DNA from 4 places in the Roseateles sp. PN1 genome. Region 1 is predicted to be linked to each of the others. Evidence: predicted binding sites of a transcription regulator. Region 1 holds the regulator's gene; each other region holds the start of a gene.

Evidence for each region. The regulator sigma-54, encoded in region 1, starts transcription at its own class of promoters, with help from an activator protein. The targets are predictions, from matches to a motif close to TGGCANGNAANCTGCTTT.
Region 2: a site for sigma-54 is predicted at 6,536-6,553, ahead of glnA (type I glutamate--ammonia ligase). Genes of this name have one in related genera too.
Region 3: a site for sigma-54 is predicted at 6,581-6,598, ahead of AABB87_RS10090 (CmpA/NrtA family ABC transporter substrate-binding protein). Genes of this name have one in related genera too.
Region 4: a site for sigma-54 is predicted at 3,405-3,422, ahead of AABB87_RS19165 (PEP-CTERM sorting domain-containing protein). Genes of this name have one in related genera too.

What each region holds. Positions count from the first base shown of each region.
Region 1 covers NZ_JBCARA010000001.1:392,505-400,442, forward strand. Annotated here, with positions in the region: gene AABB87_RS01515 (THUMP domain-containing class I SAM-dependent RNA methyltransferase) at 1-110, opposite strand, end outside; gene AABB87_RS01520 (bifunctional diguanylate cyclase/phosphodiesterase) at 268-3,084, opposite strand; gene AABB87_RS01525 (RNA polymerase factor sigma-54) at 3,150-4,670, opposite strand; gene lptB (LPS export ABC transporter ATP-binding protein) at 4,670-5,449, opposite strand; gene lptA (lipopolysaccharide transport periplasmic protein LptA) at 5,446-6,120, opposite strand; gene AABB87_RS01540 (thiol:disulfide interchange protein DsbA/DsbL) at 6,260-6,925, opposite strand; gene AABB87_RS01545 (SPOR domain-containing protein) at 6,980-7,699, opposite strand; gene argS (arginine--tRNA ligase) at 7,696-7,938, opposite strand, start outside.
Region 2 covers NZ_JBCARA010000017.1:25,935-33,872, forward strand. Annotated here, with positions in the region: gene AABB87_RS21010 (hypothetical protein) at 1-1,376, opposite strand, end outside; gene AABB87_RS21015 (DUF2628 domain-containing protein) at 1,373-1,687, opposite strand; gene ntrC (nitrogen regulation protein NR(I)) at 1,733-3,253, opposite strand; gene glnL (nitrogen regulation protein NR(II)) at 3,295-4,374, opposite strand; gene AABB87_RS21030 (hypothetical protein) at 4,403-4,927, opposite strand; gene glnA (type I glutamate--ammonia ligase) at 5,034-6,449, opposite strand; gene AABB87_RS21040 (competence/damage-inducible protein A) at 6,677-7,474, opposite strand; gene AABB87_RS21045 (EI24 domain-containing protein) at 7,471-7,938, opposite strand, start outside.
Region 3 covers NZ_JBCARA010000005.1:171,918-179,855, reverse strand. Annotated here, with positions in the region: gene AABB87_RS10115 (nitrate reductase) at 1-560, opposite strand, end outside; gene nirD (nitrite reductase small subunit NirD) at 577-957, opposite strand; gene nirB (nitrite reductase large subunit NirB) at 999-3,431, opposite strand; gene AABB87_RS10100 (ABC transporter ATP-binding protein) at 3,428-4,228, opposite strand; gene ntrB (nitrate ABC transporter permease) at 4,241-5,146, opposite strand; gene AABB87_RS10090 (CmpA/NrtA family ABC transporter substrate-binding protein) at 5,155-6,384, opposite strand; gene AABB87_RS10085 (ANTAR domain-containing response regulator) at 6,685-7,293, opposite strand; gene AABB87_RS10080 (sensor histidine kinase) at 7,343-7,938, opposite strand, start outside.
Region 4 covers NZ_JBCARA010000013.1:138,908-146,845, forward strand. Annotated here, with positions in the region: gene AABB87_RS19155 (hypothetical protein) at 1-376, opposite strand, end outside; gene polA (DNA polymerase I) at 464-3,289, shown strand; gene AABB87_RS19165 (PEP-CTERM sorting domain-containing protein) at 3,426-4,070, shown strand; gene AABB87_RS19170 (lipoprotein-releasing ABC transporter permease subunit) at 4,208-5,464, shown strand; gene lolD (lipoprotein-releasing ABC transporter ATP-binding protein LolD) at 5,457-6,158, shown strand; gene purU (formyltetrahydrofolate deformylase) at 6,193-7,071, shown strand; gene AABB87_RS19185 (TatD family hydrolase) at 7,089-7,925, shown strand.

The sequences.
Region 1 (7,938 bases):
ACCTCGATATGGGTTTTGGGCAGGATGCCCCGCACCTCTTCATCGAGCAGGCGCTCCACGCCGGAGGCACAGGAGACAAAGAGATGGAGCTTATCGGTGGGGGAAAACATGGGGCAGAGGCGTTGCGATTGCGGCCGCAAGCAAAAAGTTCAAAGGGCAAAAGCACATGGGCTTTGGGGCTGATTGTCCCAGTTCGCGGCCAGGCTTGGCCAGAGGGCGCGGAATTCAGGCCCGTGCCAGTGCCGCAGGCCTGGCCTGAGCTGGCCTTTAGGCCGGCAGCGGCGCGTCGGCAGGCCTGTCTTCGCTTGTGGCTTGAGCCTTTGCGGGCTCGGCAGTTTGCGTCTGCCCGGCCATGGGCTTGGGCCATTGCAAGGCCTCGGCGACGAAGGCCTCGATGGGCGTGGGCCGGCCGAACAAATAGCCTTGGTAGGCATGGCAACCCAGCTGCGCCAGCAGATCGCGCTGCGCCTCGGTTTCCACCCCTTCGGCGATGACGTGCAGGCCCAGGCTGTCACCCAACTGCACAATCGCATGGGCAATGGCATGGGCATTGGGCTCGCTGATCAGGTCGCGCACAAAGGATTGGTCGATCTTGAGTTGCTTGAGCGGCAGGCGCTTCAGGTAGGCCAGCGAGGAATAGCCGGTGCCGAAATCATCCAACGACAGGCCCACGCCCAGGCGGCCCAGCTCCGTCATCAGGCGGATCACGCCCTCCACATCGTCCACCAAGGCGCTCTCGGTCAGCTCGATCTTGAGGCGCTCGGTGGGGGCGTTGCTGCGCGCCAGGATTTGCTGCAAGGTGGACAAAAAGCCCTTGTGGCGGAACTGGACGGCACTGACGTTGACGGCCAGGCTCAAGCCCTCCAGCCGCGGCTGACCGGCCCACAAGGCCAGCAGCGCGCAGGCCTGCTGCATCACCCAGGCGCCCAGTGGCACGATCAGGCCGGTCTGCTCAGCCAGGGGGATGAACTGTGCGGGCGAGACCCAGCCGCGCTGCGGGTGTTGCCAGCGCAGCAGCACTTCGGCGCCGGTCAACTGGCCGTGCTGATTGACCTGGGCTTGCAGATAGAGCGCGAACTGGTCGTTCTGCAAGGCGCCGCGCAGGTCCGCCTCCAGCGTGGCGCGCTCGGCCATGGCGGCCTGAGTGACCGGGTCGAAGAAGCACAGCTGGTTGCGGCCGCCCGCCTTGGCTTGGTACATGGCGTGGTCGGCATGCTTGAGCAGGTCTTCGCTGCTGCTGCCGTCGCCCGCGCCCCAGACCTTGATGCCGATGCTGGGCGTGCTGTGGTGCAGATGGTCTTTGAGCTGGTAGGGCTGGCCCAGCACGCGCAGGATCTTTTCGGCCGCCGCTTCGGCATGCTGGGCAGCCTCGGCGTAGTCCTGGCCCAAGTCCTGCAGCAGCACCACAAACTCATCGCCACCCCAGCGCGCCACCGAGTCCTGCGCCCGCACCGTGCCCAGCAGGCGCTGCGCGATGCTTTGCAGCAGCAGATCGCCCATGCCGTGGCCCAAGGTGTCGTTGAGCGACTTGAAGTTGTCTAGGTCGATGAAGAGCACGGCGCCGTGGCGGCCCTGGCGCTGCGCCGAGGCCAGGGTTTGGTTCAAGCGGTCCAGCAGCAGGCGGCGGTTGGGCAGGCCGGTGAGCGGGTCGTTGAAGGCCAGCTTCTCGATCGCGGCTTCGGCACGCTTGCGTTCGGTGATGTCGCGCGTCAGGCCGATGAACAGGGGCTCGCCATCGCGCTCGATGCTGGACACGGCCAGGCTCATCGGGAAGTTGCTGCCGCTCTTGCGCCGGCCGGTGACGTCGCGGCCGACCCCGATCACGCGTGCTTGATTGCCGCCCAGGTAGTTGCGCAGATAGCCATCGTGCTGGCTGGCCTCAGGCTCGGGCATCAGCAGGCTGACATTGCGCCCGATCACTTCCTCGGCGCTGTAGCCGAACATGCGGCAGGCCGAGGCGTTGAAGCTCAGGATCAGGCCGCGCGCGTCGATGGTGATGACGCCGTCCACCATATTGTCCAGAACCGCCTGGGTGTGCTGGGCTTTGTCGTGGTCGCTGCGCCGCTGAGCTTCGCGCAACGCGGCGATGCTGCGCAAGCGACGTTGGCGCAGCCACAGCGCCAGGCCGCTGACCATGGCCAGCAGCAAGCCGGCCCCCAGGGTCTGCTGCCATTGGCGCTGCCAAGGCGCTTCCAGGGCGGTGATCTGGCGACCCACGGCAACGATCAAGGCGCGGTTGGTTTGCAGGCCCGGGGTGCGCACGGTTTGCAAGGCCGTCAGGCGCTCATCCCGGCTGACTAGGGCCAGGCCTTGCTGAACGCTGGCGTCTTGGCCGCTGGCCAGATGGCGGGCCAGTAGCGAGCCCGGCCGGTCCAGCAGCCGGCGGCCCATCCAGGCATTGTTCTGCGGGCGCAGGCTGTAGAGCATGCCGTCGGCGTGAACCAGGGCGCTCCAGGTGTCATCCGAGGTTTGCGCCGCACCCAGCACCAGCTTGAAGTAGTCGGGGTCTAGCGTCACCATGGCCACGCCAGCGAATTGCCCGCGCGCATCGAACAGCGCTCGCGACAAGCTCATGGTGTATTCGCCCAGCGCATTGCTGTAGGGCGGTGAGACATAGAGCATGCCGTACTGCGGCGCCGCTTTCGGCATCAGAAAGTAGTCGCGCGTGCTGGCGTCGAAATTGGGGAGCTCGGCCAGCGAGGTGGCTCGCATGCGCCCGCGGGCATCGATGATGGCGGCCATGCGCACACCGGGCATGGCCTGGGCCAAGGCGCTCAAGAGTGGGCGGGCATCTTGCTGCATCTGGCTGTTGCGCCATTTGCCGTGGGAATCGTCGATGGTCTGCAGCGCCGCCTGAATGCCATGCAGCTGCTGCGCCACGATGCCGTCCAGCACTTGCACTAGGCCTTGCAGGCGCTGGCTTTCTTGCTGCTGCAACTCGGCGCGTTCATGCCTGAGCCCGATGACGGCACACAGCGCGGCGATCATGCAGGCCAGGGCGAACACCAGCCATTGCGCGTGAAATTGCTGAATGCAGAAGACCGAACCGGGGCGGTTCGCCGAATGGGGGGCTGGGCTGGACATGGTGGGCGAGGTGAGGGAGCGTCACCTTAGCGAGTCGCCCCTGCCTCAGCCTTGATGCAGATCAATCAGCAGGGTTTGCGCAAATTGGCCGGGGCGATCTTCAGCGCTTCGCGGTATTTCGCCACGGTGCGCCGCGCTACCTGGATGCCTTGCTCTTCCAGCATGCTGGCCAAGGCGCTGTCAGACAGCGGCTTGTTCGGCGCTTCCGCCTCAACGAATTGCTTGATCAGCGCGCGCACGGCGGTGCTGGAGGCATTGCCGCCGGCCTCGGTGCTCAGGCCCGAGCCGAAGAAGTACTTCAGCTCAAAGGTGCCAAAGGTGGTGGCCATGTATTTGGCCGTGGTGACGCGTGAGATGGTCGATTCGTGCAAGCCCAGCTCGTCGGCAATCTCGCGCAGCACCAGGGGCTTCATGGCCAGGGCGCCGTGGGTGAAGAAGCCTTTTTGCCGCTCCACGATGGCTTTGGAGACACGCAAAATGGTGTCGAAGCGCTGCTGGATGTTTTTAATGAACCAACGCGCTTCCTGCAGCTGGCCACCCAGCGCACTATTGCTGATGCCGCCGCGGGTTTGCCGCAGGGCGTTGGCATACATCTCATTGATGCGCAGCTTGGGGGCGACTTCGGGGTTGAGCATCACCCGCAGCTCGCGGCCGACCTTGCGCACGATCACATCCGGGATCACCGCCTGCGACTGGCCTTGCGCGAAACGCCGCCCCGGTTTGGGGTCGAGGGCGCGGATCAGGGCTTGCGCTTCGCGCAGCAAGGGCTCGTCGGCGCCGGTCAGCGCCATCAGCTTTTTGCTATCGCGCTTGGCCAGCAGTTCCAGGTGCGATTTGCAGATCAGGATGGCGATCACCTGCGCCGGGCTGCGCGGCAACGCGCGCAACTGCAGCGTTAGGCATTCGGCCAGGTCGCGTGCGCCGACACCGCCGGGGTCCATGTTCTGCAGCCACTTCAGGGCGATGCGCAGATGGTCCAGCAGCTCTTCTTGCTCCTCGGCATCGCTGGTCAGTGCCTGGGCGATGTCTTCCAGCGTGTCTTCCAGATAGCCGTCTTCGCCCAGCGACTCGATCAGTACTTGCAAGGCCATGCGGTCGGCCTGGCTGAGGTGCATGCCGGCCAGCTGCTGATTCAAATGCTCTTGCAGGCTGATCTCGGCGAACTCCTGCTCGCTGCGATCGTCGTCGCCGTCATTGCTGGCGCTGCCGCTGTTGTGGTTGCTGGGTAGTTCGCGGATGCCGTCGAAGTCATCGCGCTCGGTGCCGTTCTCCCAATCGTCGCGCTCGGTGCTGCCGAAGTCTTCGGCCCGCAACTCCGGCGTGCTCTCGGCGTCGGCGTCGGCGCCGCCGCCCAACTCGGTGTCGGCGCTGCTGTCGTCGGAGGCGCTGGCGCGTGGCGGCTCGCTGATCTCGGGCGCGGCCACGCTGATGTCATCCTCGGTATCCAGCAGCGGGTTCTGCGCCATCATCTGCTCGATTTCCTGGTTCAACTCCAGGGTCGAGAGTTGCAGCAGCCGGATCGATTGCTGCAATTGCGGGGTCAGCGAGAGATGCTGGCTCAGGCGCAGCTGAAGCGACTGTTTCATCACATGCGGAAGTTTTCGCCGAGATAGACCTTGCGCACATCGGCGTTGTCCACAATCTCGGCGGGCGTGCCTTCGGCCAAAACGGCGCCTTCGCTGATGATGTAGGCGCGGTCGCAAATGCCGAGGGTTTCGCGCACATTGTGGTCGGTGATCAAGACCCCGATGCCGCGCGCCTTCAGGAAGCTGATGATGCGCTGGATCTCCAGCACCGCGATCGGGTCGACGCCGGCAAAGGGCTCGTCCAGCAAGATGAAGCGCGGCTGGGTGGCCAGGGCGCGCGCGATCTCAACACGACGGCGCTCGCCACCCGAAAGCGCGGGGGCGGGGCTGTCTCGCAGCTTTTCGATGCTGAGGTCGTGCAGCAGGTTTTCCAGCAATTCATTGATGCGCGCCTTGCTCAGCGGCCGGCCATTGGCATCGAGTTGCAATTCCAGCACCGCGCGGATGTTTTCTTCCACGGTGAGCTTGCGGAAGATCGAAGCTTCCTGCGGCAGATAGCTCAGGCCCAGGCGGGCGCGCTGGTGGATGGGTAGGTGCTGGACCTCTTTGCCGTCGATGTGGATCTCACCAGCATCGGCGCGCACCAGGCCCACGATCATGTAAAAGCTGGTCGTCTTGCCGGCACCGTTGGGGCCCAGCAGACCCACCACCTCGCCGCTGTCCACGCCCAGGTGCACGTTCTTGACCACTTTGCGCACGCCGTAGCTCTTGGCCAAACCGGTGGCGTCAAGGCGGCTGCGCGGCGCGCTGCTGCCGCTGATCGGGGGCGCGCTGCTCATGGCGCCTTTTTACTGCTGGGCAGCTGGGTGCTGGGTTGCAGGGTCAGGCCAGAACTGGCGGCGGGCTCGGCGCTTGCTGCCGAGCCTCGCGGCATGATCACCACGCGGACGCGGCCGGTGGGGTGGGGCGAGGTCTTGCCGCCGTCCAGGGTGAACACTTCGCTGCGGTTGTCGTAGACGATCACGGCGCCGCTGACCTCGTCGGCCACCGAGCTGCCCATGGTGCGATGCACCACCGCATTGCCGATGAAGCGCACGGTGTCGCTGCGGGTGTCGTACTCGACCTGATCGGCAAAGCCTTCGATGGCCTCGCCGGGAATATCACGGGCCTGGCGGAAGGACACCTGCTTGCCGGTCTGGCCATTGGCATAGGCTTGAAAGTAGCCGTCACCGGTTTCGCGCACATCAATGCGCTCGGCCTTTAGCAGCAAGCTGCCCTTGCTGAGCACCACATTGCCGTTGAACTCGGTGCGCTGGCGCGCCATATCGACCCGGCCACCCTGGTCGGAGGCGATGTTCAGTGGTTTGAACTGGTCGGCCTTTTCGGCGCGGGCGATGGTTGCGGCGCCGAGCATCAGCGCCACGGCCAAGGCGACACGGCCAGCGTTGGCGATGTCTTGGGCGACGGCTCTGGCGCTAGGGCGGGATGGGCGAAGGCAGGGTGTTTTCATGGCGGCACAATTCTTGCAGACCATTCTAGCCCTGCATCTTCAAGCGCAGCCCGGCGCCACCCCAAATTGCAGGAGCGGCACCTAGGCTGAAGAGATCGACCTGCCGCGCGCGCGGCACGGCAGGTTTTGCAAGCGGGCCTCAGCCCTTGCTTGAGCGTGCCAGCTTGATCAGATAGTCGGTCACCGCCAGTGCTTGCTGGCCATTGACGACTTCACCGGCACCGCGAACGCCGGCAATGCCGGGCGAGGTCAGGAAGCGGCCGGCGATGCCGATGGCGGGCACGCCGTCGATGCGGTAGTCCTCCGACAGCTTGCTGGCTTGTGCGCACTTGGTCTGCACGCCGAAGGAGTTGTAGGCGGCGGTGAACTTGGCCATGTCCAGGCCCAGGCGGCCGGCCAGAGCCATCACGGCCTTATCGTCCTCGGGCATATCGCGCTGGAAGGCGTTGAACACGGCGGTGTGCACTTCGGCTTCCTTGCCCATCGCTTCGAGAGCGAAGAACAACTTCTGGTGCGATTTGATGTTGGCACGGAAGCCCACATGCACGCGGCGGAAGTTGACGTCGGCGGGCAGCTGCTTGCTCCAGGCCTCGATGATGGGATCAAAGGTGAAGCAGTGCGGGCAGCCGTACCAGAAGAACTCCAGCACATCGATCTTGCCCGGTGTGGAGGGCAGCACCTGGGACAGTTTCAGGTATTGCTTGCCTTCCACCGGCGTGCCTTGTGCCAAGGCCAGGCCTGGCAGGCTGCCGGCACCTAGAACGCTCAGGCCCAGAGTGGCGGAGAAATCGCGACGCTTGATCATCGGTGAGATCCTTGGAAATAAAGGGGAGTGAGAGGGGGTGAACTCAAGCCGCCATCAGCGCTTGACGGTGACCAAATTGGCTTCCATGCCGGCGCCTTCAACCTTGCGCTGCTGCGCTTCGGCTTCGTCGCGGGCGTCGAAGGGACCCAGGCGCACACGGTACACGGTGCGGCCGGATTGTTCGCGCTCGGTGATCTTGGCGCTCAGGCCCTGCATGGCCAGCTTGGCGCGCTGGGCCTCGGCGTCGTCGGACTTGGTGAAGGCACCGGCCTGCACGAAGTAGACGTTCGGGTCTGCGGCGGGTGCGGCGGCGGCTGCCTTGGACTCAGGCTTCTTCTCGCTGCTGGCCTTTTCGGTGGCCTTGTCGCTCGATTTTTCAGCCGCCTTGCTTGGCGCCGAAGCCGGCGCATGGCTTGGTGCGTGGGCGGGCACGGCAGTAGGGGCGGGCTCAATAGCGGTGGCGGCGGCAGGCGCCGTGCTCTGCACCGGTGCAGGCATCGTCACCGGCGCGGGGCTGACCACGCCGCTGGCGGCCTTGGCGCCGGCCTTGCCGGCCAAGGGGGCGTTGGGGTCCCAGTTCTTATTGCGCAGGGCCTCTTCGGCGTCTTGCTCCGCCGTGCGCTGCGGCACCTTGTTGATGAAGGGGATGGGCACCTTGGTGATGTAGAGCGCCACGCCCAGCGCGACGGCCAAGCCGACCAGCAGGCCAACGATCAGGCCGAGGACGAAGCCCCCCTTTTGTCCCGCTTTTTGATTCTTGGCCCCAACGCTCATGTGTTCTCCGATGTTGTCGTCACCACGGCTTCACGCGCCATCACCTCAGGGGCGCTGACACCCAGCACGGTCAGCGCGTTGGCGATGACCTGGCGGGTGGCCGCCAGCAGGGCGACCCGGGCCAGGCTCAGCTCGGGCGTCTGATCCAGCACGCGCTCGGCGGCATAGTAGCTGTGATAGCTGCTGGACAGCTCGCGCAGGTAGAAGGTCAGGTCATGCGGGGCCAGGCCTTCGGCGGC
Region 2 (7,938 bases), on a different contig from region 1:
ACGGTGGCCTGCCAGGCGGTGTTGAAGCAGAACACTTCGTTGATGCGATAACGGCCCTCTTTGTCGGGCTGGGTGAGCAAGCGGGCCTGCAGATCCGCACGGCTGATGCCGGTGGGCAGAAACAGCTCATGCAAGCGGTTGGCCAGGAACTTCATCAGCTCGTAGGGGTCGACATTCATGGCCACCATGTCCGGCCCGCCAATTTGATGCACGGCCCCCACAAAACGCCAGCGCCCCTGCAACAAGTCCAGCAAATCATGTCGGCGGCTGTCTGCAGAAAACACCCGCAGCATCAAAAGCTGCGGCCCGTGGCCGGCGTCGAGCTCTCGGCCTAAGGCCAGGGCATAGCTGGCGACGGTGCCGCCCAGCCAAACCAGCAGCAAGGCGGCGCCACTGCCTGGGCTGGGGCTGAATTCGGTGGCATAGGCGGCGCTCAGGATCGCCGCCCAGACCACCAGGGTGTAGAGGCTGATCAGCGAGACCTCGCTGAGCCATCCCCGCTCCAGCACACGCACCACCAAGGCCAAAGCGGCAAAGCCCGCCCAGGTCCCCAGCAACATCAACAGGCTGTTCGACAAGGCCCCAAGCAACTGCAGCCCAGTGCCCGCCTTCGGGCTGGCCAAATCGGCCCAGCATGAGCCCAGCTGCGACTGCAGCAGAACGAGCGCTGCGCCCGCGACGCACAGGCCGCTGAGCACAATGATGAAGAGCGGCAAGACCTGGCCCCGCAGGCTGCGATGCAGGCTCACAAAATATGTCGCCCCGACGAGCAAACCCAAGAACAGCGCCTCACCGGCGGAAGTCTCTTTCGCCTCGGCCGCATTGGCGGGCCATGCCGACCAGCACACCAAGGCCGCCAAAGCACAGCTGCTCAACCCCAAGCCCGGCAGCCGCCAGCGCCGGCCGGCAGGCCAATTGTTTTGCACTGCGCCCAGGCCCACCAAGGCGGCGACGGCACTGAAGCCCAGCGCATCCGCCAGTGGCGACCCGGCGTGCCCAAGCAAGAGAAAAAGCCCAGGCAAAGCCACCCAAGCGGCCCAGGCGGCCAGCGAGGCCCGTTGAATGCGGCGCTCGCGCTGCCTGGCCAGGGCCGCCAGGCCTGCGGCATCTGAAGTTCCGAGGCGTGATTCGGGCGCCATTTCAGGCTCGGGCTCGGGCACACAGTTAGGTTCAGCGGGCGCATCGGCCCCTGCCACGCCAAGCTGATTCAGCCCCATCAGGCGGCTGACTTTCTGGCGGTAGCGGCGGCGCATCAACGGCGCCATCAACACCGCAGTGAGCAGTGCGAAGAACAGGCCGCCAATCGCCAGCTCCATCACCGGCGTGTCCAACACCTGCTCACCAGCAGGCAAGGGTGAGCAGGCCGAAAAAATCATGGCCCAGCCTCCTCCTGCGCCACCTTGACCCAGTCATGGCGGTTCAGATACCAGCGATAGCAGCGGCTGGTCAGCGCGCCGATCAACAGCGCTTGCAACAACCAGAGTAGACCCGCCACCTCGACGGGCCAGATCGACTGGGCAAACAGCACCGTCGCCGTGGGCAGCAAGACGGCGAGCAGCACAGCCCAGGCCTTGAAGCCATGAAGCAGCAGCCACAACGGCAGCATGAAGGCGGCCACCCAGGAATAGCCGCTCTCATGCAGCGCGGTGCGGCCGCTGGGATGTCGGTACAGACTCAACTTGCTCAATCCGCCCTCCCCTGCCTCAATGGCGCGGCACTGCCGCGCGGGCGCTTACACGTCCAGGTCCAGCTCTTGAATCTTGCGGGTGATGGTGTTGCGGCCAATGCCCAGCTTTTGTGCGGCCTCGATGCGGCGGCCGCGCGTCACATCAAGCGCCGTGAGGATGAGGCTAGCCTCGAAGCGGCGCGTCAGCAAGTCCCAAACGTCCGGCTCACCGGCACTAAGCAGGCGGCGGGCCTCGCGCGCCATTTCGGCCACCCAGGCATCGGGCCCGGCACCGAAGCTGGGCAGGAGATTGGCGCCAGGCACCAAGCCGGGGCCTGCACCGGCCAAGGCAGCCGCGCCTGTGCCAGCCGCAGCCAGGCCTTCAGACTCGGCGTTAGGGCCAATCGAACCGGCGGCGCGCGGCTGCAGGCCCTCGCCGGCCAGCAACTCGGGCGGCAAGTCCTTGGCTTCAATCATCTGGCTGGGCGCCATCACGCTCAGCCAATGGCAGATGTTTTCCAGCTGGCGCACATTGCCGGGGTAGCTGAACTCGCTCAGGCGCGCCAGCGCGGCTTCACTCAGGCGCTTGGGCTCGACGCCCAGCTCGGTGGCGCTGCGCTGCAGGAAGAAGCGCGCCAGCACGGGCACGTCTTCGCTGCGCTCTCGCAGGGCCGGCAGGCGCAGGCGGATGACGTTGAGGCGGTGGAACAAGTCTTCACGGAACACGCCTTGGCGCACCCGCTCTTCCAGGTTCTGGTGGGTGGCAGCGATGACACGCACATTGGCGCGCATGGGGCTGTGGCCGCCGACGCGGTAGAACTGGCCGTCCGACAAAACGCGCAGCAAGCGGGTTTGCAGGTCCAGCGGCATATCGCCGATTTCATCCAGGAACAAGGTGCCGCCATCAGCCTGCTCAAAGCGGCCGCGCCGGCTGGCCTGCGCGCCGGTGAAGGCACCGCGCTCATGACCGAACAGCTCGGACTCCAGCAAATCCTTCGGAATCGCCGCGGTATTGATGGCCACGAAAGGACCATCCGCGCGCGGGCTGTGCTTATGCAGGGCACGCGCCACCAACTCTTTGCCGGAGCCGGACTCGCCGGTGATCATCACCGTGACATTGCTCTGGCTGAGGCGGCCGATGGCGCGGAACACGTCCTGCATCGCCGGCGCCTGGCCCAGCATTTCGGGCAACTGGGCGGCGGCCTCTTCGGCCACGGCTTCGCGCTGGCTTTCTTCTTGCGCGCGGCGGATCAGCTCCACCGCTCGCGGCAGGTCAAAGGGCTTGGGCAGGTATTCAAACGCGCCGCCCTGGAAAGCGGACACGGCGCTGTCCAGATCGGAGTAGGCGGTCATGATGATGACCGGCAACAGCGGCAGCTTGGCCTTGACCTTGGCCAGCAGGTCGAGCCCCGAGCCGCCAGGCATGCGGATGTCGGACACCAGCACTTGCGGGCTGTCTTGCTCCAGGGCGGCCAGCAAGTCGCGGGCATTGCTGAAGGTGCGCACCGGCAGGCCCTCGCGGCTCAGCGCCTTCTCAAGCACGAAGCGGATGGAGTGGTCGTCGTCAACAACCCAGATGGATTTCATGCGGTGTGTTCCCTGTGCGGATCAAAGCAGATCGGGTTGGATCAAGGCAATGGCAATGTCATTCGAAAATCGGTCCGGCCCGCCTCGCTTTCGCAGTCCAACATGCCCTGGTGTTGTTGGGCAATGGTCTGCGCCAGCGTGAGGCCGAGGCCGGAGCCGCCTTCGCGCCCCGACACCAGGGGGAAGAAGATGCGATCCCGAATCTCGGCCGGTATGCCAGGGCCGTTGTCCTCCACATGCAATTCCAATGCCAAGCGCCAACGCTGCTTGCCGATGGTGACCTGACGGGCCACCCGGGTCCGCAAAAAGATGCAGGCGTCCCCCGCTTGAATGCGCGCTTGCAAGGCTTGCGCCGCGTTCTGCACGATATTGAGCACCGCTTGAATCAGCTGCTCGCGGTCCCCGCGGAAGTCGGGCAGCGAGGTGTCGTAATCGCGCTGTACCTTGAGCCCGCGCGGGTACTCGACCAGGATCAGCGAGCGCACCCGCTCGCAGACCTCATGGATGTTCACATCACCCACCACCTGCGCATGGCGGTGCGGCGCCAGCAAGCGGTCTACCAGGGACTGCAGGCGATCCACCTCGTGGATGATGACTTGGGTGTACTCCTGCAGCTCGGGCTGCAAGTCCATGGCCAGTAACTGCGCCGCGCCGCGGATGCCGCCCAGCGGATTCTTGATTTCATGCGCCAGATTGCGGGTCAGCTCCTTGGTGGCTTGCACCTGGTCGAAGCTGCGCTCTTCGCGCTCTTGGCGGTTTTGTTGGGCGTTCTCGATCAGCTCGACCAGGATCAAATCGTCAAACTCGGTTTGCGACACGATCACGTGCACCGGCAGATCTTCCACGGTGAAGCCGGGGCCGCTGGGCCGCGTGCCGCGGCGCAGCACGGCGTCAAAGCGGCTGCTGGAGTAGCTGTTGCGGGCCAAGCCCTGCACGGCATCGCGCAGGCGGCTGGCGTCGACAAACCAGTCGTACAACTGGCTGCGCTGCACGGCGCGGCGCGATAAGCGCATGGCGTTCTCAAACGCGGCATTGGCGAACAGGCATTCGCCGTCGGGCTGCACCACCGCCACCATGGTGGCCAGGGTGTCAAAAGCTTCGAAATTAGGGCTGTGGGTCATGGGGAGGTGGCCGGCCCAAAGGTCAAACTCAGGGCAGCTTGCTGATCTCTCGTTTCAGGGCCTGAACATCGCTCTCTTGCCGGCTGACATTGGCCTTGAGCTCAAGCATGCGATCCAGGTAGCGCTGGTAATTGCGCTCGTCACCGCGCCGCTCGGAGTTGCTGGCCAATTCACGCTGGGCCGCAGCCAAGCGCTCTTCGGCCTCGCGCAACTCGGTCTCCAGCACGCGGCGGCGTTCACCGTCGCGGCTGCGTTGCTGGCCGGGCTCAACGCGCTGCGCTTCAGAGCCGGCACTGGCGGCACTTGGTGCCGCAGCGCTGCCGCTGCCGCTGCCGGCGGGCCGGGGCTTGCTCGTCTGCATCACCGTGATGGGCGTGCCTTCGATGGTGCGGCAGCCCTGCGCCGCCGCCTCCTTGGCCGAAAGCGCGTCGGTGTAAAGCACGGGTGGGCCGGGGCAGCGGTAAACCGGTGCACCCGACTGAGCCTGCGCATGGGCGGCAGCAACCACCAAGACGGTGGCCAGACAATTCTGCAAAGCGGATCGAATCAGCATGGCGCGATTGTGGACCAAGTTATTCAGCGGCAATGCGACAAAGACAGGCACAAAAAAGGGCAACCGAAGTTGCCCCCTTGTTCAGCTCAGGCGAGCCGCACGCGGTTTACAGCGTGTAGTACATGTCGAACTCGACCGGATGCGTGGTCATGCGCATGCGCGTGACTTCTTGCATCTTCAGTTCGATGTAGGCGTCGATGTAGCTGTCGGTGAACACGCCACCCTTGGTCAGGAAGGCACGGTCCTTGTCCAGATACTCCAGCGCTTGTTCCAGGCTGTGGCAGACGGTAGGCACCAGCGCGTCTTCTTCCGGCGGCAAGTGGTACAGATCCTTGGTGGCGGCTTCGCCCGGATGGATCTTGTTTTCCACGCCGTCCAAACCTGCCATCAGCAGGGCCGAGAAGCCCAGGTAGGGGTTCATCAGTGGATCGGGGAAGCGTGCCTCGATGCGGCGACCCTTGGGGTTGGCCACGAAGGGGATACGGATCGATGCCGAGCGGTTGCGGGCCGAGTAAGCCAGCTTGACCGGGGCTTCGTAGCCAGGCACCAGACGCTTGTACGAGTTCGTACCGGGGTTGGTGATGGCGTTCAGCGCACGAGCGTGCTTGATGATGCCGCCGATGTAGTACAGGGCGAACTCGCTCAGGCCACCGTAGCCGTCGCCGGCGAACAGGTTCTTGCCGTCCTTCCAGACCGACTGGTGCACGTGCATGCCGGAACCGTTGTCACCAACGATGGGCTTGGGCATGAAAGTGGCAGTCTTGCCATAGGCGTGGGCCACGTTCTGGATCACGTACTTTTGCAGCTGTGTCCAGTCAGCGCGCTCAACCAGCGAGCTGAAACGGGTGCCGATTTCCATCTGGCCGGCATTCGCCACTTCGTGGTGATGCACTTCAACCGGGATGCCCAGTTGTTCCAGGATCAGGCTCATCTCCGAGCGCATGTCTTGGCCCGAATCAACCGGAGGCACGGGGAAGTAACCACCCTTGACGCTCGGGCGATAACCGGAGTTGCCGTGGTCGTATTCCTTGCCGGTGTTCCAAGCAGCTTCTTCGGAGTCGATCTTGACGAAGCAGCCGGACATGTCGACGTTCCAGCGGATCGAGTCGAACACGAAGAATTCGGGCTCAGGACCGAAGAAGGCGGTGTCGCCCAGGCCGGAGGCCTTCAGATAGGCTTCGGCGCGCTTGGCCAGCGAACGTGGGTCACGCTCGTAAGCCTTGCCATCGCTGGGCTCGACCACGTCGCAGCTCATGATCAGCGTCGGCTCTTCGAAGAAGGGGTCGATATTGGCCGTGTTGGGATCGGGCATCAACAGCATGTCGGAGGCTTCAATGCCCTTCCAACCGGCAATCGATGAGCCGTCAAACGCGTGGCCAGAGACGAATTTGTCTTCGTCGAAATGCGACACGGGCACAGACACATGCTGCTCCTTGCCACGGGTATCGGTGAAGCGGAAGTCAACAAACTTGACTTCGTTTTCCTTCACCATCTTCATCACGTCGGCGACGGTCTTGGCCATCAATAGCTCCTAGCGGGTAAATCTTGGGTGGGACTCAAAGAAATTGTTCGACAGGCACGTCGGTCAACATGCGCCGTGCTGTGTATTAAGCAGTTTGCGTGCCAGCACGGTGCATGGCCTTACGGCCCGGCGCCCAGCGGAATTATGCGGGGATTGCCAGGGCTTGCCAGCGCTTTGGCAAAAACAAACTCCCACAACAGCCCTGTTTTGGTGCCAATGGAATTGGTCTAGCGCACCATTTCAGTGCTGATGACGGCACCAAAATCGAGCACGCCTGTTTTCAGTGCGGCGTAGGCGGCCTCCATCTGCTCGGGCGCACCCTTCACGCCCAGCTCGATATGACGCCCCCATTGCGGATGATCGACGCTGGGCAGGCTGAAAACCTTGATGCCAGCGAACTGCGCCTCCACCGCCTCCATCAGCGGCGTCAGCGAAGCTTCCATGGCGCCCTGCACGATCAGCGAACGCTCTTGCAGCCCCACCGTGCGGTGCAGATCGGCATGGCGCTCATCCAGCACCCAGGCCATCATCGGATGCGCCATCACCGGGAAGCCAGGCACGAAGTAAACCGTGCCGACCGAGAAGCCGGGAATCTTGTTGAAGGGGTTGGGAATGATCTCGGCGCCGGCCGGGAACACGCCCATCTGCAGGCGCCGCAAGGTATCTCCAGCTTCGGGGTCAGGGCTTGCCTGGCCCTGCTCTTGCGCCATTTGGGTAATGCGCTGCCAGATCAGTTCCTTGGCCTCGGGATGCAAGACCAGCTCAGCCCCCAGGGCCGCGGCGGCCGCTTGGCGGGTGTGATCGTCCGGCGTGGCGCCGATGCCGCCGCAGCTGATGACGAGGTCGCCGCTGGCAAAGGCTTGGCGCAAATGCTCGGTGATCTGCGCTGGGTCATCGGCCAGATACTTGGCCCAGTCCAGCTGCATGCCGCGGGCGGCCAGCAGTTGGATGAAGCTGCTCATATGCTTGTCCTGGCGCTTGCCGGACAAGATCTCGTCACCAATGATGATCAGGCCAACTTTCATGGGGTTTGCTCCTGCGCTTGAATCACGGGCGGCTGCTCCGCCTCAATCACCGGCCCGCCCTGTCCGCCCTGTCCACGAGCCATGCGCAGCTCCTGCAAGGCATTGAGCGCATAGTGGATGAACCACAGGGTGGAGAAGGCAAACACCAGGGTGTAAAGCCAGATCGACACCAGCACCAGCAGCGGCGCCAGCGCCACCGCCATCACGCCAAATGCCCAGATGGCGGCGGGTGCGGCGCCCAGGAAGCCGGTCACCAGGCCCAGCGTCATCATCGGCACCTTGTGGGCGCGCATCAGCTGACGGCATTCCTGCGCCGAGGCATGCTCGGCCAGGGCGTCAAAAGCAAACACCTTGTAGCTGAGCCAGCCAAAGATCAGCGGCGGCACGATCAGGGCCAAGGGCGGAATCAGCCAGAAAGGCAGGCTCACCAGCAAGGCGAACAGCGCCAGCACCGAATGCATCAA
Region 3 (7,938 bases), on a different contig from region 1:
CGGAACAAGATGGGGTGGGCCCAGGCGGGGTTGGCGCCACTGATGAAAACGCAGTCGGCCAGCTCGATGTCTTGGTAGCAGGCGGGCGGCGCGTCCGCGCCCAAGGCTTGCTTGTAACCGGCCACCGCCGAGCTCATGCACAGGCGCGAGTTGCTGTCGATATTGTTGGTGCCCAGCAGGCCGCGCGCCAGCTTGTTGAAGGCCTGGTAGTCCTCGGTCAGCAACTGGCCTGAGATGTAGAGGCCGATGGCGTCAGGCCCATGTTCGGCATGCACGGCGGCAATGCGCTGGGCCAGGCGCTGGTTGAGGGCGTCCCAGCTCAGCGCCTCGGGCGCGGCGCCGCGGCTGGGCCGCCAGGCTGGTTGCAAGAGGCGCTGGGTCTGGCGGATCAGCGGCGTGGCCGTGAGGTGCAGGGTGCTGCCCTTGCTGCACAGGCGGCCGAAGTTGGCGGGGTGCGCGGGGTCGCCTTTGACGCCGGTGATCTCACCCGCGCTGCTTTCGATGATCACCCCGCAGCCGACGCCGCAATAAGGGCAGGTGGAGCGAGTCTCGGTGCTCATGGCGCGCTGCTCTTGCTCAGGCGGCCTTGGCGCAAGGGCCGGCCTTGAGCGGCGCGAACTCCAGGCCCACGGTGTCGAGCTCGGTTTGGTCGAGCTGCACCTGGCCCTCCAACACGCGCACCTGGAAGCGCGCGGCGCAGCCCTCGTCCGGCGCGATGGCCTGGCCGCTGTTCAGTGCAATCGTCCAACTGTGCAGCGGGCAGGCGACCGAGTGGCCAAAGACCAGGCCCTGGCTCAAGGGCCCGCCCTTGTGGGGGCAGCGGTCCAGCAGGGCGAAGACTTGGTTGTCTTCGGTGCGGAAGATGGCCACTTGCGGGCCTTGCGCGCGGGCCACGCGGCGGGCGCCAAGCACGGGGATGTCGGCCAGGGCGCAGATGGTTTTCCAGCTTGGTGTCATGGCTGTGTCTCTATCTATCTCTGTCGGTGGGATGGAGCAGTTCAGAGCGGCTCGAACTGGCGCAAATCGACCTTGGCCTTGGCGAAGTCGAACCAGGGGTCGGGCTCGCCGGCCAGGGCGAATTGAAGCTCGGCCCAGAGCGTGCGGCGGCCGTCGTGATCGTCCAGAATGCGGCGCTTCACATAGTCCATGCCGACCCGGGCCAGGTAATGCACCGTGCGCTCCAGATACCAGCCTTCGGTTCGGTAGAGCTGCATGAAGGCGCCGGTGACTTCCATCACTTCTTCGGGCGTTTTGACCTTGACGAAGAACTGCGCCACCTCGGTCTTGATGCCGCCGTTGCCGCCGATATAAAGCTCCCAGCCGCTGTCCACACCGATGATGCCAACGTCCTTGATGCCTGCCTCGGCGCAGTTGCGCGGGCAGCCCGAGACGGCGAACTTGACCTTGTGCGGCGCATACATACGCCACATGGCACGCTCCAGGTCCTTGCCCATCTGGGTGCTGTCTTGGGTGCCCATGCGGCACCACTCGCTGCCCACACAGGTCTTCACCGTGCGCAAGGCCTTGGCATAGGCGTGGCCCGAGGGCATGCCGATATCGGCCCAGACTTGCGGCAGGTCTTCCTTCTTCACGCCCAGCAGGTCGATGCGCTGGCCGCCGGTGACCTTGACCGTGGGGATCTTGTACTTGTCCACCGCATTGGCGATGCGGCGCAGCTCGTCGGCCGTGGTCTCGCCGCCCCACATGCGCGGGATCACCGAGTAGCTGCCGTCCTTCTGGATATTGGCGTGGCTGCGCTCGTTGATGGGGCGCGACTGCGGGTCGTCCTCGGCCTCTTTGGGCCAGGTGGAGGTGAGGTAGTAGTTCAGCGCGGGGCGGCAGGTGGCGCAGCCATTGGGGCTGCGCCAGGCCAGGGCGCTGTAGAGCTGGGGCAGGCTGATCAGATGCTGCTGGCGGATGGCATCGCGTACGTCCTGATGGCTCAGCTCGGTGCAGGCGCAAACCGCCTTTTTCTTTGGCGTGGCCGAATAGTCGCCACCGGCGCTGAACATCAGCAGCTGTTCTACCAGGCCGGTGCAGGAGCCGCAGCTGGCGCTGGCCTTGGTGTGCTTGCGTACCTCGTCCAGGGTGAACAAGCCCTTGTCTTTGATGGCCTTGCAGATCGTGCCCTTGTTGACGCCGTTGCATCCGCAGACCTCGTCGCTATCGAGCATGGCGGCGGCCTTGCTGTGGCCCTGGTGGCCGACGTCGCCGATATTGCTTTCGCCGAACATCAGCTTGTCGCGGATGTCGGCCACCTTGCGGCCTTCGCGCAAGAGCTTGAAGTACCAGCTGCCGTCCACCGTGTCGCCGTAGAGGCAGGCGCCGATCAGGCGGTCGTCCTTGATCACCAGCTTTTTGTAGACACCGGCGAAGGGGTCGCTCATCACAATCTCTTCGCTACCTTCACCGCCCATGAAGTCCCCGGCGGAGAACAGGTCGATGCCGGTGACCTTGAGCTTGGTTGAGGTCTGCGAGCCCTGATAGCGGCCGATGCCGAACTGCGCCAGATGGGTGGCGCAAACCTTGGCCTGCTCGAATAGCGGCGCCACCAGGCCGTAGGCAATGCCTCGGTGGGCCGCGCATTCGCCCACCGAGTAGATGCGCGGGTCGGTGGCGGTTTGCAAGGTGTCGCTGACGACGATGCCGCGCTGGCACAGCAGGCCGGCACTTTCCGCTAATGCCGTATTCGGGCGGATACCGGCGGCCATCACCACCAGGTCGGCGGGGATTTCGCTGCCGTCCTTGAATTGCACCGCCATCACTCTCCCGTCCTTGCCGCCGATCAAGGCCTGGGTCTGCGCGCCCAGCATGAAGCGCAGGCCGCGCGCTTGCAGGCTTTGGCGCAGCAAGTCGCCGGCCACATCGTCGAGCTGGCGCTCCATCAGCCAGTCGCCCAAGTGCACCACCGTCACCTGCATGCCGCGCAGCATCAGGCCGTTGGCGGCCTCCAGGCCCAGCAGGCCGCCGCCGATGACGACGGCGTGTTGATAGCGCGTGGCGGCGTCGATCATCGCGTTGGTGTCGGCGATGTCGCGGTAGGCGATCACGCCGTCCAGGTCTTTGCCGGGCACGGGCAGGATGAAGGGGCTGGAGCCGGTGGCGATCAGCAGGCGGTCGTAGTCGGCCTCGGTGCCGTCGGCGGCCACCACCTTGCGGCGTTGCCGGTCGATCTGCGTCACCGTCTTGCCCAGGTGCAGGGTGATGCCGTGCAGGGCATACCAGTCCAGTGGGTTGAGCACGATCTCGTCCAGTGTCTGCTCACCCGCCAGCACCGGGCTCAGCAGGATGCGGTTGTAGTTGGGGTGGGGCTCGGCGCCGAAGACGGTGATGTCGTAGAGATCGGGCGCGATCTTGAGTAACTCCTCAAGTGTGCGCACGCCCGCCATGCCATTGCCAATCAGCACCAGCTTGAGTTTCTTGTTCGTCATGCGGCCACCTCGCTGCGGGCATGTCGGGTGTAGAGGAAGTCGATCACCGCCTTGCGGCAGCTCAGGTAATGGCTGTCATCGGCCAGGGCCACACGCTCGCGCGGCCGGGGCAGGTCCACGCGCAGGATCTCGCCGATGGTGGCGGCCGGGCCGTTGGTCATCATCACGATGCGGTCGCTCAGCAGCACGGCCTCGTCCACATCGTGGGTCACCATCACCACGGTGCTCTGGGTGCGGGCCACGATCTTCAGCAGCTCGTCTTGCAAATGGGCGCGGGTCAGGGCGTCCAGCGCGCCAAAGGGCTCGTCCATCAGCAAGACCTTGGGCTCCATGGCCAGGGCGCGGGCGATGCCCACGCGCTGCTTCATGCCGCCGGAGATTTCATGCGGGCGCTTGGCGCTGGCGTGGGCCATGCCCACCAACTCCAGCGCGGCCTGGGTGCGTTCTTGCAAGCGGGGCTTGGCCTCGCTGGCGCCGAACACCGACTCCACGCCCAGGTAGACGTTGTCGAAGCAACTCAGCCAGGGCAGCAGGGAATGGTTTTGAAACACCACGGCGCGTTCCGGCCCGGGCGCATTGATCTCACGCCGGTCGCACAGCAGCACGCCTTGGCTGGCCTGCAGCAGGCCAGCGATCAGGTTGAGCAAGGTGGACTTGCCGCAGCCGGAGTGGCCGATCAGGGTGATGAACTCGCCCTTCTCGATTTGCAGATGGATGTCGCGCAGGGCATGGAACTGGCCCTTGCGGGTGCTGAATACCATTTCAGCGCCCTGGACTTCGATGAATGCTTGGCTCATCGGGAAACTCCTTCAGTCTTCAAACGAGAAGCGCCGGGCCACGCTCATCAGCAGCCATTCGAGCAAGAGCCCGACGATGCCGATGACGAAGATGGCGATGATGATGTGGGCCACATTGAGGTTGTTCCACTCATCCCAGACCCAAAAGCCAATGCCCACACCGCCGGTCAGCATTTCCGCCGCAACGATCACCAGCCAGGCGGTGCCGACCGAAAGCCGTACGCCGGTCAGGATGTAGGGCAGCACGGCGGGCAGCAGGATGCGGGTGATGACCTTCCACTCCGACAGCTTGAGCACCCGCGCCACGTTCAGATAGTCCTGCGGCACCCGCTGCACCCCGACGGCGGTGTTCACCACCATGGGCCAGATCGAGCAGATGAAGATGGTCCAGATCGCCGCTGGGTTGGCGCTCTTGAACACCAGCAGGCCAATCGGCAGCCAAGCCAGCGGCGAGACCGGCTTGAGCAAGCTGATCAGCGGCGACACCATGCGGCCGATGAACTCAAAGCGGCCGATCACAAAACCCAAAGGGATGCCCACCGCAGCGGCCAGGCCAAAGCCCAGGGCCACGCGTTGCAGCGAGGCCAGGATGTTCCAGCCAATGCCTTGGTCATTGGGGCCGCGGCGGTAGAAGGGGTCGGCGAACAGCTGCACGGCCGAGTCCCAGGTGGCTGCCGGCGTGGGGATGCCGCTGCTGGTTTTGAGGGTGAACAATGCCCACAGCCCGGTCATCAAGGCCAGGCCCAGCACGGGCGGCAGCAGCTTCATCCACAGGCCATGCCAGTCGAAGCCTGGCCGGCTGTGGGCGAGCTTGGCCCCGGGCTTGCGGGCCGGGCCGGCCGCCAGTGGCGCTGGCACGGCCGGGGCAAGAACTTCATCAACATCGCCACGCGGCGAATGGAACACGGCGCTCACCATGATGGGCCTCAGGCTTTCAGCTTGAAACTATCGGCGTACTTGGCCGGCGACTTGCCGTCCCACACCATCCCGTCCAGCAGCTTGGCGCTGCGCAGCGCCTCCTTGGGCACGGCGATCTTGAGTTGGCTGGCGGCTTGCTTGTAAAGCTCGATCTGGTTGATCTGCGTGGCCACGGTCAGATAGTCCGGGTGCTCCTTGAGCAAGCCCCAGCGCTTGTGCTGGGTCAGGAACCACATGCCGTCGCTCAGGTAGGGGAAGTTGACCGCGCCGTCGTTGAAGAACTTCATCGCGTTCGGGTCGTCCCAGGTCTTGCCCAGGCCGTTCTGGTAGCGGCCCAGGATGCGCTGGTTGATCGCATCGGCGCTGGTGTTGACATAGGCCTTGTCGGCGATGGTGTCGGCCATCTTCAGCTTGTTCTGCAGATTGGCGTCGATCCAGCGGCTGGCTTCCAGCACGGCCATGATGACGGCGCGCGCGGTGTTGGGGTTCTTCTTGGCGAAGTCGCCGCTGCAGGCCAGCACCTTCTCGGGGTGGTCGGGCCAGATGTCTTGGGTGGTGGCCGCGGTGATGCCGATGCCGTCCATGATGGCGCGGTGGTTCCAGGGCTCGCCCACGCAAAAGCCGTCCATATTGCCAACCCGCATATTCGCCACCATCTGCGGCGGCGGCACGGTGATGACCTTGCTGTCCTTCAGCGGGTGAACGCCATGCGCGGCCAGCCAGTAATACAGCCACATGGCGTGGGTGCCGGTGGGGAAGGTCTGGGCGAAGGTGTACTCGCGCTTGTCTTGGCGCATCAGCTTGGCCAGCGAGGCGCCGTCCACCGCGCCTTGGTCGGCCAGCTTCTTGGCCAAGGTGATGGCCTGGCCATTGTTGTTGAGCGTCATCAGCACGGCCATGTCCTTCTTGGGCCCGGCCACGCCCAGGTGGACGCCGTAGACCAAGCCGTAGAGGGCGTGCGCCATGTCCAGCTCGCCGTTGACCAGCTTGTCGCGCACGCCGGCCCAGGAGGCCTCCTTGCTGGCGACGATCTTGATGCCGTACTTCTTATCAAAGCCCAGCACCGAGGCCATCACCACCGAGGCGCAGTCGGTCAGCGGGATGAAGCCGATGCGCACTTCTTCTTTCTCGGGCTTGTCCGAGCCGGCGGCCCAGGCGCCTGTTGATACCGCTGTGGCGGCGGGCAGGGCGGCCGCAGCGGCGGCGCCCAGCAGCAGTTTTCGACGTGGTTCGCTCATCAAACCCTCCATGGCGTGCTTGACCTTGTGCATGAATGAAAACCTCCAAGACAAAACGAAAAAAGGCGTCGCGACCATCAAGCCCGGCGCCAAGAAATGGCGGGGTTGAACGGTCGGACGCCTTTGCCCGAAAGAAGAATGCGGTACGGAAAATTCAGTCTTGCCGGCCCACGTCGTTGCGGGCCGCAGGGTTAATTTAGCAGGAAGCGTGCCAGCGTTTTGCCCGGGCGGGCGGCCCCTGATGCACGCATTGCGGGCACTTCTGAGTGGCCGGGCGGGCCAGCTTGGTGCACTGCAGCATCAAATCGGGCGCAAGAGGCTGTGGGCGTCGATGATGCGGTCGGCCAGTTCCACCAGCGGCATGCCGCGGTCCATGGCCATGCGGCGCATCTGGCGATAGGCGCCGTCTTCGTCCAGCGTGAGCTCGCGCATCAGGATGCCTTTGGCCTTTTCAATGCACTTGCGCCCGGCCAGCTGGGCCTGGGCGCGGCCCAGTTCCTGGCGCAGGGCCAGGTCTTGCTCGAAGCGGGCAATCGCCACCTGCATCACGCCGGCCAAGCGCCCGCTTTGCAGGCCCGCCACCACATAGGCGCTGACGCCGGCCTTGAGGGCGTGGCGCATCGGGTCATCGTGGCTGCTTTCCGAGAACACCAGCACCGGGCGCGGCATGCGCTCGTTGAGAGTGGCCAGGTTCTCCAAGGTGTCGCGCGAGGGCGAGGCGCTGTCCACAATCACCACATCGGGCTGCAGGCGCAGCACGCAGTCGTGAATTAAGGTGGCCTCGGCAATCACCCCCACCACCTCGCAGCCCTGCGCCGCCAGCTCTTGCTGGATCAGCTGCAGGTGATGGGCGCCGTCGTTGATCAACAGCACGCGCAGCACCGGGGTGTCGGGTGGCAGGCTTGGCATGGTGGCCAAGGCGATGCAACTTCCGTACCTGTGGGCCTAGGGTGTCAACTCAAAAACTCAGCACAAAGGCCGCGCCACCTTCCAGCGGCCGCACATGCCGCACCCGGCCGCCCATGCCGTTGACGAGCTGGCGCACCACGGTCAGGCCAATGCCTTGTCCAGCTTGGCCGGCTTGTTCGGCTTGACCTTCCTGGCCGGCCGTTCCGTCAGCTTCGGCGCCGTGCTCGCGCGCGCTGAAAAAGGGCAGAAAGATTTGCCGCTCTAGTCCAGCGGGTACGCCGGCGCCGTTGTCGCGCACGCTGATCAGCAGCCGCCCGCCGCGCCCTTGCGCGCATTTGACCCACAGCCGTGGCACGGCCAGGCCCCAGGTGGCTTGTTCGGCATTGCGCAGCAGGGCCAGGAGGGCTTGCTCCAGTTGTCCGGCATCGGCCTGCAAGCGCAGGCCCGCCGTGGCCAGCTCAAAGCTGACGGCCCCGCCGCGCGCCAGCCAGGCGGGGCCCACGGCCTGCTGCAGGCGCGCCATCAGGGCGCCCAAGTCCACCGGCGCGAGTTGCGGCGCCGGCCATTGGCTGACGCGCCGGTAGTTGCGCACAAAGCTGGACAAGCTCTGCGCCCGCAAGGCAATCGCTTGCAGCGCCTGGCGCA
Region 4 (7,938 bases), on a different contig from region 1:
GCGCACCGGCTGCGCCGCGGCTGGCGGAATTGCCTTGCGAGGGGTCGCGGCTGGCGTCGCCCATGATGATCTCGTAGCTGGGCAGGGGGCTGTTTTTGGGCTGGACCGTGACCTTTTGGGTCTGGCCGCGCACACGCGTCTCTTCAACACGGTTGCTGTCGTCCTCGATCACGGTCTGTTCAACCTTGGCATCGGGGGTCTTGCGGGTGGCCGGTTCATCCTTCAGCACCGGTGCCTGGGCTGGCTTGTCAGCCGGCGCTTCGGCACGGGCCAAGCCGGCGCTGAGGCAAAGCAGCAGTGCCAGGGCTGTCAAGGCAGACTGAGCCAACAGGGTCGAAGGGGCAGCCGGGCCGGAATGAGGGATGTAGCGAACCATGGCCTCATTCTAGTTCGCGCCAGCTCAGCAACTCGCCTACGCTCACTGGCAGGGCTGGCACCCCGCGCCTGCACGACAATGCGCGGCATGAGCAAACCCATTCTTCTGCTGGTCGACGGTTCCAGCTATTTGTACCGCGCCTATCACGCCCTGCCCGATCTGCGTGGCCCGGCGGGCGTGCCCACCGGTGCGATTCACGGCATGGTGGCGATGATGAAGCGCTTGCGCGAGCAAGTGGCGGCCGAACATGCGGTGTGCGTCTTCGATGCCAAGGGCCCGACCTTCCGCGACGAGTGGTACCCCGAATACAAGGCCCAGCGCGCGCCCATGCCCGATGCGCTGCGCGAGCAGATCACTCCCATCCACGAGGTAGTCAAGCTGCTGGGTTGGCCGGTGCTGGAAGTGCCCGGCATCGAGGCGGATGACGCCATCGGCACCCTGGCCCGCGTGGCGGCCGAAAGCGGCCACGCCGTGGTGGTGTCCACCGGCGACAAGGACTTGGCGCAACTGGTGACGAGCGACACCACCCTGATCAACACCATGAACAAGGCCGCCGCCGTGCCCGGCAGCGTAGCGCCCTGGGGTGGCCCGGCCATCGATTGCGAGGTGCTGGACCCGGCCGCGGTGAGCGTCAAGTTCGGCGTGCCGCCTGAGCGCATCATTGACTACCTGACCCTGATGGGTGACACGGTGGACAACGTGCCCGGCGTTGAGAAGGTCGGCCCCAAGACCGCCGCCAAGTGGATTGCCGAGCACGGCTCGCTGGATGGCGTGATTGCCAACGCGGCCGCCGTCAAGGGCGTGGCCGGCGAGAACCTGCGCAAAGCCCTGGATTGGCTGCCGATGGGCCGCCGCCTCGTGACCGTCAAGCTGGACTGCGATTTGAACGGCTTTGTGCCTGGCTGGCCGCAGCTGGACGCTTTGGCACTCAAGCCGGTGGATGAAGCCGGTTTGCAGGATTTCTATACCCGATTCGGCTTCAAGACTTGGCTGAAGGAGTTGGCCGGCGCTGGCGCCAAGACTGCTGCGCCGGCTGCAGTCAGCGGCGATTTGTTCGGCGACGGCTCTGTTGACGCATCGGCGCCGCAATTGCCCGCCGCGGTTCAAGAGCGCAACTACAGCACCATCCTCGACTGGCCCAGCTTTGACGCCTGGCTGGCCAAGCTGCAGTCCGCCAGCCTGGCCGCGCTGGACACCGAGACCGATTCGCTCGACCCCATGCGGGCGCGCATCGTTGGCATTTCTTTCAGCGTCAAGGCGGGTGAGGCGGCCTATATTCCGCTGCGCCATGAAGGGCCGGACGCCCCGGCTCAGTTGCCGCTGGAGGAAGTGCTGGCCAAGCTCAAGCCCTGGCTGGAAGACGCCCATGCGCCCAAGCTCGGCCAGAACCTCAAGTACGACACCCATGTGCTGGCCAATCACGGCATCCAGCTGCGCGGCGTGCAGCACGACACCATGCTGGAAAGCTATGTGCTGGAAGCTCACAAAACCCACGGCCTGGGCGCCTTGGGTGAACGTCATCTGGGCCGCGCCGGCCTGAGCTACGAAGACTTGTGCGGCAAGGGCGTCAATCAGATTCCCTTTGCCCAGGTGGAAGTGGCCAAGGCGGCGGAGTATTCCAGCGAAGACTCGGACATGTGCCTGCAGGTGCATCAGCAGCTGTGGCCGCAGATCGAGGCCGAAGCCGGCTTGCTGCGGGTCTACCGCGACATCGAGATGCCCACCAGCGCTTTGCTGGCGCGCATCGAATCGACAGGCGTGCTGATCGATGCCAGCCGCCTGCAAGCGCAAAGCCATGAGCTGGGTCAGCGCTTGCTGACGCTGGAGCAAGAGGCTTACGACATTGCGGGTCAGCCTTTCAATATGGGCAGCCCCAAGCAGATCGGCGAGATTTTGTTCACCAAGCAGGGCTTGCCCATCGTCAAGAAGACCGCCACCGGCGCGCCTTCTACTGATGAAGAGGTGTTGGACAAGCTGGCGCTGGACTACCCGCTGCCGGCCAAGATTCTGGAATACCGCAGCCTGGCCAAGCTCAAGAGCACCTATACCGACAAGCTGCCGCTGATGATCAATGCGCAGACCGGCCGGGTGCACACCAATTACGCCCAGGCGGTGACGGTGACCGGGCGCTTGTCCAGCAATGAGCCCAATCTGCAGAACATCCCCATCCGCACCGCAGAAGGCCGCCGCGTGCGCGAGGCCTTTGTGGCGCTGCCCGGCCACAGCATCGTCAGCGCCGACTATTCGCAGATCGAGCTGCGCATCATGGCTCACATCAGCGAAGACCCGGGCCTGCTGCGCGCCTTTGGCGAAGGCCTGGACGTGCACCGCGCCACCGCTTCAGAAGTGTTCAACACCCCGGTGAGCGAGGTCACCACCGAGCAGCGCCGCTATGCCAAGACCATCAACTTCGGCCTGATCTACGGCATGGGCGCTTTCGGCTTGGCGCAGTCTCTGGGCATCGAGCAAAAGGCCGCGCGCGACTACATCGACCTCTACTTCAACCGCTTCGCCGGTGTGAAGCACTATATGGACAACACCAAGGCCCGCGCCGCGGAGTTGGGCTATGTGGAAACCTTGTTTGGGCGGCGCATCTATCTGCCCGAGATCAAGGGCGGCAACGGCCCACGCAAGGCCGGGGCCGAGCGCCAGTCCATCAACGCCCCCATGCAGGGCACGGCGGCGGACTTGATCAAGCTGGCCATGATCGCGGTGCAGGCCGCCCTGGATGAGCAGGGCAAGCTGACCCGCATCGTCATGCAGGTGCACGATGAACTGGTGTTCGAGGTGCCTGACGCAGAGTTGGACTGGGTCAAAACCGAGGTGCCACGCCTGATGGCCGGTGTGGCTGCGCTGCGCGTGCCCTTGCTGGCCGAGGTGGGCGTGGGCGCCAACTGGGACGAGGCCCACTGAAGTCGGGGGCCTCAGCCCATTTCAAATTGACGCGGGCTGTGCCAAATTGCGAGCGGCTGAGGCGCGGATTGCGCCGGCCTTTCGTTCATCAAGCAAGTTCAGGCAAGAAATGGGGTGGCACATGAAATGCACGCGCATGGCTGATTTCAAATGGCTGATCGCCGCCTGTGGCTTGGCCTGGGGCTTGTCGGCACCTGTGCAAGCCGCCACGCCTGCTGCAGCGTCAACGTCGCCACTACTCGGTTCGGCGGCGTTTGTGGGTAGCGGCCTGGTGCTGGATGTCAGCGGCATTGACAGCAAAGATGCGCTGGGCTCTCCCCTCAACACGGTGCTGAACGTGCAAGTGGGGGCGAATGCGCTGATCAACTCGCTCACTTGGGATTTGCAGTTGCAAGCCTTCGACCCGAGTTGGCTGTCGCACATCAAATTGAGTTTGGGCCCCAGTTCCGGCGCCGGCCTTGTGGCCTTCACGCCAGGCATCAATGATGAATACAGCGGCAGCGCGCATTACAGCGGCAGTGCCAATCTGGTCGATTACGGCCTGGCCTTCCAGGTCGGCGCCGACGGCCTGCTGCGCTTGGAGTTCTTTGAGGGCGTGGACAACGGCGTCGAGCCAACGGACGGCAAATGGTTGTCGGGCACGCTGAGCCTGGGCATCAGCCCTGTGCCTGAGCCCTCAAGCTATGGCTTGATGGCGCTGGGCCTGATTGTGCTGCTGGGCTCGCGAGGCATTGCCCGCCGGTTCGACAAGGGTAGCGGTAGCTGCAGCAAAGCTGCCTGAATTTTCAGCCTTTCGCAGCTCAAGCCCGCCCGGCGCATCGCCGCGCGGGCTTTTTTCTTGCCATTTGATGTGCGGCTTATCGTTGAGGCGCTTCGCCCCGGGGCGGCGCCCGGCTTCCCTCAGTTAGCATGCCGGGCATGAATTGGCCTTATGAATTGCAGATTGGCTGGCGCTACACCCGCGCCGGACGTGGTGGGCGGCGCAACCGTTTCATCTCTTTTATCTCCGGCGTGTCGGTGCTGGGGATCGCGCTGGGCGTGGCGGCGCTGATCATCGTTTTGTCGGTGATGAATGGCTTCCAGAAGGAAGTGCGCGACCGCATGTTGTCGGTGATCGCCCATGTGGAGCTGATGAGCTACAACGGTGACGCCTTGCCCGACTGGCAAGCCACGGCGGCCAAGGCGGCCGAGAACCCGGCCGTGCAGGCGGCTGCGCCCTTCATCGCCTCGCAGGTGTTGGTGGCGCGCGGCGACGAGATGCGCGGCGCTATCGTGCGGGGCATCGAGCCCGAGGCGGAGAGTCATGTCACGCCCCTGGCCGCCCAGCTCAAGGACGGCGCCCTGGCGCAATTGACACCGGGCGCCTGGCACATCGTGCTGGGGGCGGAGTTGGCGCGCAGCTTGGGCCTGCGATTCGGCGACAAGGTCACGGTGGTCTCGCCCAGCGGCGATGTCTCGCCCGCCGGCACCGTGCCGCGCATGAAGCAGTTCACCTTGGTGGGCACCTTCAATGCCGGGCATTACGAGTACGACAGCGGCATGGCCCTGATTCATGTGGCCGACGCCGCCAAGCTGTTCCGCGTCACCGGCCCGTCCGGCGTGCAGCTGAAGTTGAAAGACGTTTACAAGGCTCGCGAGGTCGGCAATGAGTTGATGCGCAGCATGGGCCCGGAGATTCGGGTGCGTGACTGGACCCGCAGCAATGCCAATTGGTATGACGCGGTGCAGGTCGAGAAGCGCATGATGGGCATCATCCTGACCTTGATCGTCGCGGTGGCGGCCTTCAATTTGGTCTCCACCCTGGTGATGACGGTGACCGATAAGCAGGCCGATATCGCGATTCTGCGCACCCTGGGGGCCAGCCCGCGCTCCATCATGGGCATCTTCATGGTGCAAGGCGCTACCTCCGGCGTGATCGGTACGCTTTCAGGCGTTGGCCTGGGGCTGTTGGTGGCCTTCAATATCGATGTGATCGTGCCCTTCATCGAGCGGGTGCTCAACACCAGCTTCCTGCCCGGCAGCATTTATCTGATCAACAAGATGCCCAGCGACCCGCAAAGCGCCGACATCTGGCCCATCGTCATCACCTCGCTGATCCTGGCCTTCCTGGCCACCATTTATCCGAGCTGGCGCGCCAGCCGCGTGCAACCCGCCGAGGCGCTGCGTTATGAGTGAAGCCCAGATTGTTTTGCAAGGCCTGGGCCTGGAGCGCCGCTTCAAAGAGGGCGAGTTGGACGTGCGCGTGCTGGCCGGCGTGGATGTGACGGTGTTTCGCGGGCAGACCCTGGCCATCGTTGGCGCATCCGGTTCCGGCAAGTCCACCTTGCTGCATTTGCTGGGTGGGCTGGACAAGCCCTCGGCCGGCCGCGTCAGCCTGCTGGGGCAGGACCTGAGCCAGCTCAGCGAGAGCGCGCGTGGCGACTGGCGCAACCAGCATCTCGGCTTTGTCTACCAGTTTCATCACCTCTTGCCCGAGTTCAGCGCGCTGGACAATGTGGCCATGCCGCTGCGCATCCGCCGCATGCCGCAAGCCCAGGCGCGTGAGCGTGCTGCGGCGATGTTGAGCCGCGTTGGCCTGGCCGCGCGCCTCAAGCACCGGCCCGCCGAGTTATCGGGTGGTGAGCGCCAGCGGGTGGCCATTGCACGCGCCTTGGTCACGCAACCGGCTTGTGTGCTTGCGGATGAGCCCACCGGCAATCTGGATCGCAGCACCTCGCAAGCCGTGTTCGAGCTGATGCTGGCCACGGCGCGTGAGCAGGGCACGGCCTTTGTGATGGTGACCCACGACCAGAGCCTGGCGGCACAGTGCCAGGCCCAGCTGAATCTGGTGGGTGGCCATGTTCAACAAGCCGCTGCTGTAGCAGCCTGAGTATTCAAGAATTGAAGAATTAGAGAAGTCATCGATGAGCAACAGTCCTCGCAGCGCCAAGCGTTTCATCCTCAAACTGAGCTGCCCCGACAAGGCGGGCATCGTCCACACCGTCACCGGATTTTTGCTGCAGCATGGCGGCAATATCCTGACCTCGGCCCAGCATGGCGATGCCGATCACCAACGCTTTTTCATGCGCATCGAGTTCGAATGCGCCGCCGGAGCCGAGCAAGAGCGCTTGCGCGAAGCCTTCGCGCCCCTGGCTGCCGGCTTGCAAATGGACTGGGAGCTGGTGGATACGCAGGTCAAGACACGGGTGCTGTTGCTGGTGTCTAAGCTAGGCCATTGCCTGAACGATTTGCTGTTCCGGGTGCAAACCGGGCATTTGCCGATCGAGATTCCGGCCATCGTCTCCAACCATCGCGAGTTCTATCAGCTGGCCGCCTCGCACAATATTCCTTTCCATCACTTCCCCTTGCTGGGCGCGACGGAGGAGCAAAAGCAGGCGCAGGAGGGCAAGATCCGCGAGGTGATGGCCGACAACGACATCGACCTGGTGGTGCTGGCGCGCTATATGCAAATCCTCTCGCCCGAGTTCTGCCGCGATTTATCCGGCCGGGCCATCAATATCCACCACAGCTTCCTCCCCAGCTTCAAGGGCGCCAAGCCCTATCACCAGGCGCATGAGCGCGGCGTCAAGCTGATCGGCGCCACCGCGCATTACGTCACCTCGCATCTGGACGAAGGCCCCATCATCGAGCAGGAAGTGGCTCGCATTGACCACAGCCTGGTGCCTGAGCAGTTGGTGGCGATTGGCCGCGATGTGGAGTGTGTGACCCTGGCGCGGGCGATTCAATGGCATGCCGAACACCGGGTGCTGATGAATGGCAACCGCACGGTGGTTTTCCGCTAAGCGCTGACCGCTGAGGCATGCAGCATCCAGCCGGCATGTGGATAGACAGCCACTGTCACCTCGACGCGCCGGAGTTTGATGCCGACCGCAGCGCGGTGCTGCAGCGGGCGCGGGCCGCCGGCCTGGGGCAACTGGTGCTGCCCGCCGTGGCAGCCTTCAATTTCGACACGGTGCGGGAGTTGGCCCATGCCCATGGCCTGAGCTATGCGCTGGGCATCCACCCGCTCTACACGCCGCAGGCCCGCGAGCAAGACCTGACCCTGCTGGACGAGTTGCTGGGTCGCTACGGCGACGACCCGCGCCTGGTCGCGGTGGGCGAGATCGGCCTGGACTTCTTTGCGCCCGGCCTGGATGCCGCCCGGCAGCGCTTTTTCTACACCGAGCAGCTCAAGCTGGCCGGTCGCCACCGCTTGCCGGTGCTGCTGCATGTGCGGCGCAGTGCGGATCAGCTGCTCGCGGGTTTGCGGCGGCAGCCGGTTTCGGGCGGCATTGCCCACGCCTTCAACGGCAGCGCCCAGCAGGCTCAGCATTTTGTGGATCTGGGTTTCAAGCTGGGCTTTGGCGGCACGCTGACTTTTGAGCGTGCCCAGCAGATTCGTCGCCTGGCCCAAAGCCTGCCTGAGTCGGCCCTGGTGCTGGAAACCGACGCGCCCGATATTCCCCCGCATTGGTTGTACAAGACCGCCGCTGAGCGGGAGCAGGGCGCTGTGACTGGGCGCAACGAGCCGGCTGAGCTGCCACGCATTGCCGCCAGCCTGGCCGATTTGCGCGGCTGGACCTTGGCGCAAACCGCCGCCATCACCAGTGCCAATGCCTGCGCGGCCCTGCCCAAGCTGGCGGCAACCATCGCTTGAGACGATGACGAGC